Regions from separate parts of the Clostridium sp. 001 genome, predicted to be linked through region 2. Evidence: riboswitches for the same ligand, from Rfam matches in the RefSeq annotation. Region 2 holds a riboswitch; each other region holds the start of a gene.
The links. A riboswitch is a leader RNA that binds a small molecule or an ion and turns the genes downstream of it on or off. The one in region 2 is predicted to bind cobalamin.
Positions count from the first base shown of each region.

Region 1: it holds a riboswitch for cobalamin, as region 2 does, so the genes downstream of both, B5S50_RS01185 (hypothetical protein) here and hemA (glutamyl-tRNA reductase) in region 2, are expected to answer to the same signal.
Region 3: it holds a riboswitch for cobalamin, as region 2 does, so the genes downstream of both, B5S50_RS01220 (DUF3467 domain-containing protein) here and hemA (glutamyl-tRNA reductase) in region 2, are expected to answer to the same signal.

Region 1 covers NZ_CP020473.1:257,341-260,611, reverse strand. The annotation lists gene B5S50_RS01190 (Ig-like domain-containing protein) at 1-865, shown strand, start outside; cobalamin riboswitch at 1,051-1,234, shown strand; gene B5S50_RS01185 (hypothetical protein) at 1,365-1,844, shown strand; cobalamin riboswitch at 1,994-2,180, shown strand; gene B5S50_RS01180 (hypothetical protein) at 2,487-2,981, shown strand; gene B5S50_RS01175 (Ig-like domain-containing protein) at 3,042-3,271, shown strand, end outside.
Region 2 covers NZ_CP020473.1:2,818,899-2,822,169, reverse strand. The annotation lists gene hemL (glutamate-1-semialdehyde 2,1-aminomutase) at 1-560, opposite strand, end outside; gene hemA (glutamyl-tRNA reductase) at 589-1,785, opposite strand; cobalamin riboswitch at 1,942-2,121, opposite strand; gene B5S50_RS13200 (glycosyltransferase family 39 protein) at 2,705-3,271, opposite strand, start outside.
Region 3 covers NZ_CP020473.1:268,501-271,771, forward strand. The annotation lists gene B5S50_RS01215 (hypothetical protein) at 1-431, opposite strand, end outside; cobalamin riboswitch at 758-944, opposite strand; gene B5S50_RS01220 (DUF3467 domain-containing protein) at 1,122-1,382, opposite strand; cobalamin riboswitch at 1,737-1,922, opposite strand; gene B5S50_RS01225 (4Fe-4S binding protein) at 2,006-2,389, opposite strand; gene B5S50_RS01230 (MATE family efflux transporter) at 3,111-3,271, opposite strand, start outside.

The DNA of each region.
Region 1 (3,271 bases), 2.1 Mb from region 2:
AACTGTAAAAAATGTGCAAAAGGATAATAGTTTCAGTGAACAGGTTACTGTATTGAATAATAATTCTATTAATGCTGCAATCATGGAAGGTTTAAAAAAGCATGGACAAGATTTTGATAAATCTTCTCTAGCAGCAGGAGCTTTAATGTCAAAAGATGATACGCAGTTTTGGAGTTACACTTTAAATGGTGACAACAGTACTTATAATCAAAAGGATACACAACTAAAAGATGGAGATACAATAACAACATTTAAAGATGATGGTCAGGGCATAAAAGAAGTAGAATCTATAGCTTTAGATAAAATGGAAGCTAACTTGACAGAAGGAGATATACTGCAGCTTACAGCAGTTGTAACACCAGAGAATGCATCTAACACGAAGGTAGATTGGTCAAGCAGTGATTCTACGGTAGCAGCAGTAGATGAAAATGGAAAGGTAACGGCATTAAAGGCAGGGACAGTAACTATAACAGCGGTATCCGAAGACAACAAGGACGCAAAAGCACAGTGTACAATTACTGTTACGGAAAATAACACACCAAAACCAATAAAGATAACTAATCTTATAAAGGATAGTTCATTTAAATTAGGTGATGATGCAAGAGTATATATAAAGGCAGAAAATAATTCAGGTAAGGATCAGGATGAATCGCTTATAGTAGCACTATATGATGAAGGTGCTAAATTCATCAACTATGTATGTGGAAAACAGACAATAAAAAATGGAGATTCATCTATTTTGACAGGTATTATGAAGCTTCCAGAAGAGGGAATATATAAATTAAAGGCATTTGTATGGGACAGCCTTGAAAATATGAATCCCCTTTCAGATATTATAGATATACCTGTTCAGTCAAATAAATAAAAGATTTTTATAAGATGGGTTTTGCTAATATTTCTAGCAAAACTCATAAATTTTCAATAATGTATACTTGCCTTCAACTAAATTTAATCCTATTCCATCAAATAGAAGCATCTTATATTTTAAAGCTAAAAAAATGTATTTGGAGATTGACATTAAACTGTAATAGGTATAAATTATAATTAAGTTCTATAAAGATAAATATGGGTTTAATCTAATTTGATTAATTAAAAGGGAATCAGGTGAAAATCCTGAACTATCCCGTAGCTGTAATAGAGGAGTTTTAGTACATTATGCCACTTAAATATTGGGAAGGCGTACTAAAATGGTGAATCTTGAGTCAGAAGACCTACCTATATTTTACACAAATATCTCTACGAGTGATAGGGGGAGTGTTATAATGATAGTTTTGTTAGATTTTCTATGACTAATCAAACTTTTTTATACTATTTCCTTTTAACGCTTTTGTTAAAAGGAATTTTTTTTTAAGGGAGGATTTTTTATGAATCATTATTTTTATCAGACGCAGTTTTCTGAATATAAACCAGGATTGATTTCTTATTTAAATAAAAGTAATAAAATAAAAGTAAAAATTAATAATGTATATTTTTATAAGTATCTCAAAAAAGTAGTGGGATTTTATAAAGAACTTGAAAATTATTATGATGTTTATTCATTAAAAGAAAAAGAAATTGTGGAACAAGATGGAATAAATATTCAAAATATTAATGAAGTTCTAAAGCTTGATATGTATTTGTATAACATTATAAGTATGTATCAAGACGATACTATATTTGAAGAAGATTTTGAATTTAGTGATAGCTTAGAGAAATGGATTCATTGTATTGATGAAAATACTTTACTTGCATACTTTAACAGCGGTTATGACGGAGATACTTTAAATGACAAAAAGATATTCTGTGATTTTTTACCTCAAAAAATTAAATTTAACAATTTGGAAAAACAAGTTAATATAATTTAAAAATAAATATACAGTTATTTTTACAGCTTAAATAGGCATATAGGTATTTTGGTTCATAAAAAATTCTATGAGCAAAATAGAATTCCTTATAGAAGATTATGTTGACTTTTGAAAAATTATGTACTAACCTTAATATAAAGATAATAAAAATTTAATATTTAGTATTAGGTGCTGTCAAATGCGATAGTTAAAAGGAAAAGTGTAAAAAGCACTGCAGCCCACCGTTACTGTATGGAGGATGAAACCCTAATTATGTCACTGGATTTTTATATCTGGGAAGACAGGGGAGTAAGATGAATCTGAGCCAGGAAGCCTGCCTGATATGTTGTTAATTCTTTCGGAGGGGAAGATGTTACTATATTTAAGCTGTTTATAATTAAAAGTAAACGGTTATATTGACATGAGAGAACCCTAGTGGTTCTTTTTTAGTTTATTAGTCATATATAATGCTTATGTAATAAAAGGGACTTTCGAAGGAAGGTCTCTTTTATTATGGTGCACCCAGCATGGACGCAATTTAAAGGGTGAAAGTCCCTAGTATGGGTTGATAGTACCAAAGTGCATAGATTAAGACAAGGGTGTCCATGGTGACGCGGAATTTGAAGGAAGTCGGCGGCAAAATACATAAATTGAGGTGAGAAAATGAACAGATTTAAAGATTTAACAGGAAAGAAATTTGGACGTTTAACAGTTATGTCTGTTGCAAATAAAAAATATAAAGATAGGGGTGTTATTTGGAACTGCTTATGTGACTGTGGAAACAAAGTAAAAGTTAGAGAAAGACATTTAATAGATGGTGGAACTAGAAGTTGTGGATGTTTGATGATAGAACATACTAAAATTATTCAGGTTAAAGCAACTAATGTAGATAGATTTAAAGGAACAAAAATTGGCCAATTAACACGCAAAATTTCTTCTAGTAATTCTAGTGGTTACAAAGGTATTAATTGGGATAAAAAAAGAAGTAAATGGAGAGTTCGCTTAACTCTTGCAGGAAAAGAAAAACATTTAGGATATTTTGATAAATTGGAAGACGCAATAGAATGCAGAAAAAAGGGTGAGAAAAAATATTTTAAGCCTATAATTGAGGAATACAAAAAGTCCTTTTCAGGAGGTGGTGTACAAGCAAGAACCTAAAAAAATAATATTAAGATTAGTTTATATTACATAATCTTATAATTTAGAAAGGAGAATGAAATGAAAAAGATATGGAAAAAGGTCAGTTTTGTTATGATGCTTATATTTACATTAATGACATTTGCACCATACCCGGTTATAGCAGATACTCAGGCAGCATCAACTCCATCTTTAACTGAGGATAAAGATGGAAATTACACTGTAAGTTCAGTACAAGATTTAAACAAGCTTAGGGAAGATATTGATAAGGGAATAGACTATTCGGGTAAAAATGTTCTGTTAACTCAGGA
Region 2 (3,271 bases):
TCCACATTAGAAAGATCATTATATTTAGCTATTAAAGTGTTTTTCACACTGTCCTCAGGAACCCCAGCGCTTCCTGGAATTCCTTCTGTCATGACTCCAGAACCTGCTTCTACTAAAAAATCATCAAAATGACCATGATAGCAGCCTGCAAATTTTATTATTTTATTTCTTCCAGTACATCCCCTAGCAAGCTTTACTGCACTCATAGTTGCTTCTGTTCCCGAATTTACCATTCTAAGCATTTCTACATTATCTAAAGTGGTACATACATATTTTGCAAGCTCCAATTCAAGCTCTGTAGTGGCGCCAAAAGATATAGCATTTTCGCTTGTATCCTTTATAGCCTTTACCACATCATCATCACAGTGTCCTAAAATCATAGGCCCCCAGGAGCATACAAAATCTATGTATTTATTACCATTCTCATCATAGATATAAGCCCCTTTCCCCCTCTTTATAACAGGTGGATTCAAAGGCACATCTTTAAATGCTCTAACAGGACTATTTACTCCTCCTGGCATATATAATTTAGATTCATTAAATATATCATCATTTCTCATTAAGTTTTACATCTCCATTTCTTCATCATTAACAGAATATTTTATTTATAAGCTTTAAATATTCATCTTCTTTTCCTTGAAGTTTTGCTTCTTTTAATACATCTATAGCCCTGTTTATATACACTTTGGCTGTACTCTGTATCATAGTTTGTACGAGTACTTCATTATCCTTGGTATACCTTTTATTTTTAAAAGTCTCTATCCTCTTTTCACATATTTCACTTCCAAAACTTTTCATCTTCTGTATTTCCGGTGAAAGCTCATCTAAAGACTGCCATTTTATAAATTCATCTATATATTCTTGGATAATATACCTGTACTTTTCCATTTTTTCTTTTCGCATAATCTTATTATTTTCATCAATACTGCTTATATTATCTATGTCATATACTTTTACACCTGGAAGACTTAATACACCTGCATCTATATCTTTAGGTACTGCAAGATCAAATATGAGAAATTTCTTTTTAGGAAGTTCTTCTTTATAAATTATAGCATGAGGTGCAGAAGTACAACTTATAATACAATCCACATTGCTATAATAAGCTTTTCTTTCTTTAAAAGTTATGAATTTAATCCAATTACAATTTTCGTATAAATCTTTAACTTTATTCAAATCACGCACTACAATATATACAATTTCAGTATTCAAACCAGCTAAATATTTGAGGACAAGCTTTCCTATTTCTCCAAACCCAATTACCATATACCTTTTTATTTTGCTTTTTTCTGCTTCTTTAACAGCTATTGATGGTACAGATACAGGTATTTTATACATTTCACAGTCATTCTTAAACTTCTTACCACAGGTTATTGCATTCTGAAACAGCCTCTGAAGCTGTCCTTTTATAGTTTTAACTTTTAATGCCATATTATATGCAGTCTTAATTTGTCCTAAAATTTGATCTTCTCCCAAAATTTTAGAATGGAAACCACAACTTACTTCCATTAAATGCTTAATAGCATCTTCACTTTTTGCATAAAAGGTATATATAATAAGTTCCCTGCTCCAACCTAAAGCATCAAATACAGCATTTATTAGTTCTTCCCCTTGTGTATTAGAATCCACATATATTTCTGTTCTGTTGCAAGTACTCAAAATTAAAACGTTTCCTGTAATTTTATAAACATTCTTTAATTTATCTTCTAATTTTGACGATACAATAGAGAACTTCTGCCTTATTTCAATATCACATTCACTTTTTACCCCTATAAGTTGTATCATTTTATCAACTCCAATATTACAACTATATTATTATAATTAAAATATAACTTTACTATATACCTAAAAAACCTTTTAACTAAGTGTTAAAAGGTTTTTACACATAAACATAAGTAATAAATGCTTTATTTATTACAATGCCCCCTATCACTTGTAGAGTTAACGGCCTATTATATAGGCAGGTCTTCTGACTTAAGCTTCATCATCTAAGTATGCCTTCCCTATTTACAAGTGGCTTGTCCTACTTAAATTCACCTAATACAGCTACAAGATAGCTCAGGATTTCCACCTGATTCCCTTTTAATTAAATATACTTAAACCTATACTATTATTTATTAAATTTTATTTTACAACATTAATTTTCATTTTAATTATAACATTATCATAAAAAGAATCAACTATAGAGTTTCTAGATTGAAAGTTGACATATACCAGTTCATATGCTGACAAATTTCATCATACTAAAAACTTTTTATAGGTCTAAAGTTCGGTATTTTGAAAATCTAAAGAAGCTTATATAAACTCGTACCTCAGACATATATAAGCTTCTAAGATTTTCTAAAATACCTCACTAAGACTTATAAAAAAAGTTTTTAAGTGTGATTTCAATTTTGTCAGCATTATTTTCAGGTATAAGTTCAAATTTTAAGCTAGAATACCTCAATGTGGATTTATAACTTAAAAATCAACTTATACGCAAGCATATTTTTACAATAATGAAGCTCTTTTAAATATTTTGCATATAAGTCTTAGAAAAAAATTCGTAAAAACTTAGAACTTTTGAATTGTCTGAGGTACGAGTTTTCAAAAGTTCTTAGCTTTTTAGAATTTTTTACTTAGAATTATCAAAATATTTAATGAGCTGAAGGTTGTAAAAAATATCTGGAGTATACGTTGATTTTTTTGTTTAGAAACTCTACCTCTATTTTACAGTGCCTTTTAAATCATACAGCGTTTCATTGTTCATGCCGTCCATTCCTTGATGCTGGAAACTACTATTTTCTTTTGAACTATTCTCTTTTTTATTATTGTTATTAGAATTTACACTTTTTTGAGCTTGAGAACTAGTAGTATCTTTCCATTCAGTAGTTGAAACAGCTTTGCCGTTTTTCTGAATCCAATTCATTATATCCTGGGAGTCTCTTCCTCCCATACCTCCTGTAAGTACATATCTTACCTCACCTTTTTTAACCATTTGTTTAAATTGATCAAGAGAAAGTATCTTGTCAGATCCTGAGAAACCTCCAAGGGCCATTACGCTTTTTCCGCTTTCAATTATTATATCTTCAGCAGAAGCAGAACTTGAAACTACAAGTGCATATTTTTCGTTTGACGTATGATTTTCAAGGAATTTTATAAGCTTTGAATTCTTACTGCTGTTTTGTCCACCCATCATCATGGAATTTCCTGATTTACTATTTGACAGGAGCTCCAATCCTGCAGCTGGCAAAGAACTTAAGCTGTGAGTTATAGCAGCAGCAGAACCGAT
Region 3 (3,271 bases), 2.1 Mb from region 2:
AAATAATTTGCATCGGTAACAATAGGCTGATTTGGTATATTTGTCCTGAAGACAATACCTTTAGTTACAGTTTTAAGTTCTGTCTTAAAATCAGTCAGATAATTATTAGTAAATGCCGATTGATTATCTGTAGTATCCTTAAAACCTGTTACATAGCTACCATATTTGCTTGAAACTATATTTACATTTCCATCACCTACAGCCTGCTTTGTAGCATCAGCAATGGTATTCGTATCACTGAGTGTAACTTTTACTGGCTGTAAAATAGGTGCTTCTCCTAAAACATTTTTCTCAACATCCACATAGACAGTCTTTGTTGGAGCAGCATCAGCTTTTACACTATTAAAAGCTGACGGTGCAGCTACAACTCCCAAAGTTAATGTTGTTATACATAGTGTCGCAAATAATTTGTTTTTTAATCTTCTAATCATTTTATACACTCCTCCAAATTTTTAAATTTTTAATTGTTGCTTGTCCAAATTTAAAAGACAATGATAAAATTTTTACACTTTTATATCGATCACCTCCTAGAAAGTTAAATATAATAGCAATCATATTTTTAACCTTTGTGAAAAATAAACCAGGTGGTAATTCAGGTGAGATTAGATTAACGTAAATAAATATATATTTGTGTAAATAAAAGATAAAAAGAGACCCTCTTTCTTTCGAAGGTCTCCAGTATACGACATGAATTTATAAATATTTAATGTAAACAGATGTTACTGGCATTGAATACTTACCTTTCCCACCGAAAGAACCATATATGTTTGTAACAGGCAGGTCTACTGGCTTGGTATCATCTTACTTTTCACACCTTCCCAAAGATTATATCTTCAGTGGCATTCTGTGAATTTCATCTTCCTTACAGCAGCGGGGGCTGCAGTGGTTTTTCACCACTTTCCCTATTAATTCCTAAAAAAGAAACCTATTCAAAATTATCATTTATTTTACAATTGTCATTACCTTTACAGTACACCAACTCCACTTATTTGTCAATAATTTATAAAAACTTTATTAAATTAGTGTAAATTTCAATAATACAACACAATTTTCTATAAACAGAGTTCTTGACATCAGATAAATTTTAATGCTAAAGTTTATCCTAAATACTGTTAAAATGTCTATTGCTTATTTAACTCAGCGTTAGTTTTAGGATTTATATTAATTTCTCCAAAAGTATCCTCATACTTTTCTACTGATTTCGTAAGCATCATACAAACACTTTTTGCCTGCTGCGGACTCATAAATATCTTCACACTATCTTTTACATCTTTTTTATACACCTTCATAAAATCTAACTGAAAATCATATACACTTCCAGAAAGCTCTAATCTATTTGAATATAGTTCCTTTTCCTCTTCCAATTTTACATTTTCATCCATAGGATTCACCCTTACCTTTCATATTTTTTATTCAACTTATTTTTACAATTCACTCTATCTAATCACCTTCCTTTTTGTACTCGCCTGTCTAATCTACTGCATTTAGTTCTTTCATTGATGACGGAGGGGTTATTCTAAAGTAAGAACAAATCTGATGACTTACTTGATTGTCCATAAACAGCGTTCTTGTCATCAGATAAATTCCTGTAAAATAAAAAGAGACCCTCTCCCTTCGAAGGTCTCTATATAACATAATTTCCCATAATGGTTAATAACTAAAAAACATCTCTGTTCTTTCATGTTAATATAACCGTTTACTTTTTCAATAAACATAGCATTGTCTTCCCCTCCGAAAGCATCACCGACATATCAGGCAGGTTTCCTGGCTCAGATTCATCTTACTTCCCTGTCTTCCCAGATATAAAAATCCAGTGACATAACTAGGGTTTCATCCTCCATACAGTAACGGTGGGCTGCAGTGTTTTTTACACTTTCCCTTTTAACTATCAATTTGACAGCACCTAATAGTAAAAATATTAAATTTTATTACCTTTATATTAAGTTTAGGGCAAAAATTTTGAAAAGTCAACATTATTTTCTCAATAAATCCATTATTAAACATTTTAATCTTCTTGAATTTCAAGTACTCCCATAGGACAAGCTTTAACACAAATACCACATGCCATACACTTACTTGGATTAGGCTTGTCTTCTACTTTTACAATAATACCTTTTGGACAGGCTTCTACACATGTACCACAGCCAGTACAAGCTTTTTTATCTATCATATATATTCCCTTAGCATTTTGTTTAATTGCCTCTTCAGGACATTTTTTAGCACACACTCCACATTGATTGCATACTTTTAAATCTACAGATCCATCTTTTCCTTCATCAATCTTAATACAAGAATTGCCGTAGGTTTTGTAAAATGCCTCGGAACAAGCCATTTCACAACTTAAACAAGACATACATAAAGACTTATCTTTAACAACTAATTTTTTCATAATACATTCCCCTTTAAACATTATTTATATATACTTTGTACATATATCTTAATTATACAAATATATAAGGTATATATCAATACCGCAAATTTTATGCCTATTATTTTGGTTTATATCAACGAATCTTACTTAGTGGGAAAAGCAGATATCCCAAATCTTTGATTTGGTGATAGTCGCTTTCGCTGTGTGCGTGGGAGTGTTACAGTAGGTAGCCATCAGATAAAATAAATGTACAATAAGATTGTCAAAATAAAGTAAAAAGTACTTAAGTGCAGGAGGGACTGCTGTTAAATACTTTTTATTTTAGAGTTTAGGGTTTAAATAATTAAATTTATTTCAAAACTATATTAATTTAAGAAGCAATTTATATGCCAATTCTTCATCTTGCAATATTCCTACTTAAAATTATAAATTTTATCCGATGCCTACAACCGTAGTACCCCCATCTTCTTATAAAGTGGGGGATATTAGAACTCTTGAGCTTCAGCGATTTAGAGTTCTTATGCTGTGCATAACGGCTGCTACACCCCTAGATAACTATTTCCCCTAAAGGATAACGCCTTCTAAGTGCTAAAGCACTAAGAATCCTGTTAATAAGTTTCAGTAGGAGAAAAAAACTCCACCTGAAACCAAGAACTCTGTTTATCATTTTGAATATTTTTCTCGTACCATATTGATAAATTACTTTAATTTAGTTTTATTTTGATACTGATAGATTCATCTATTTAAATATTTTTATCCGATCGTTACCATTGCTAACACCCCCATCTTCTACTAAAGTGGGGGAAGTGCCTAACTTCTTCGCCCAATTACCTTTTAGATAATAGAAAGCCATACAAAGTGCTGTTGTAGCCCAGGTTATGGGATATGTAATTGCTACTC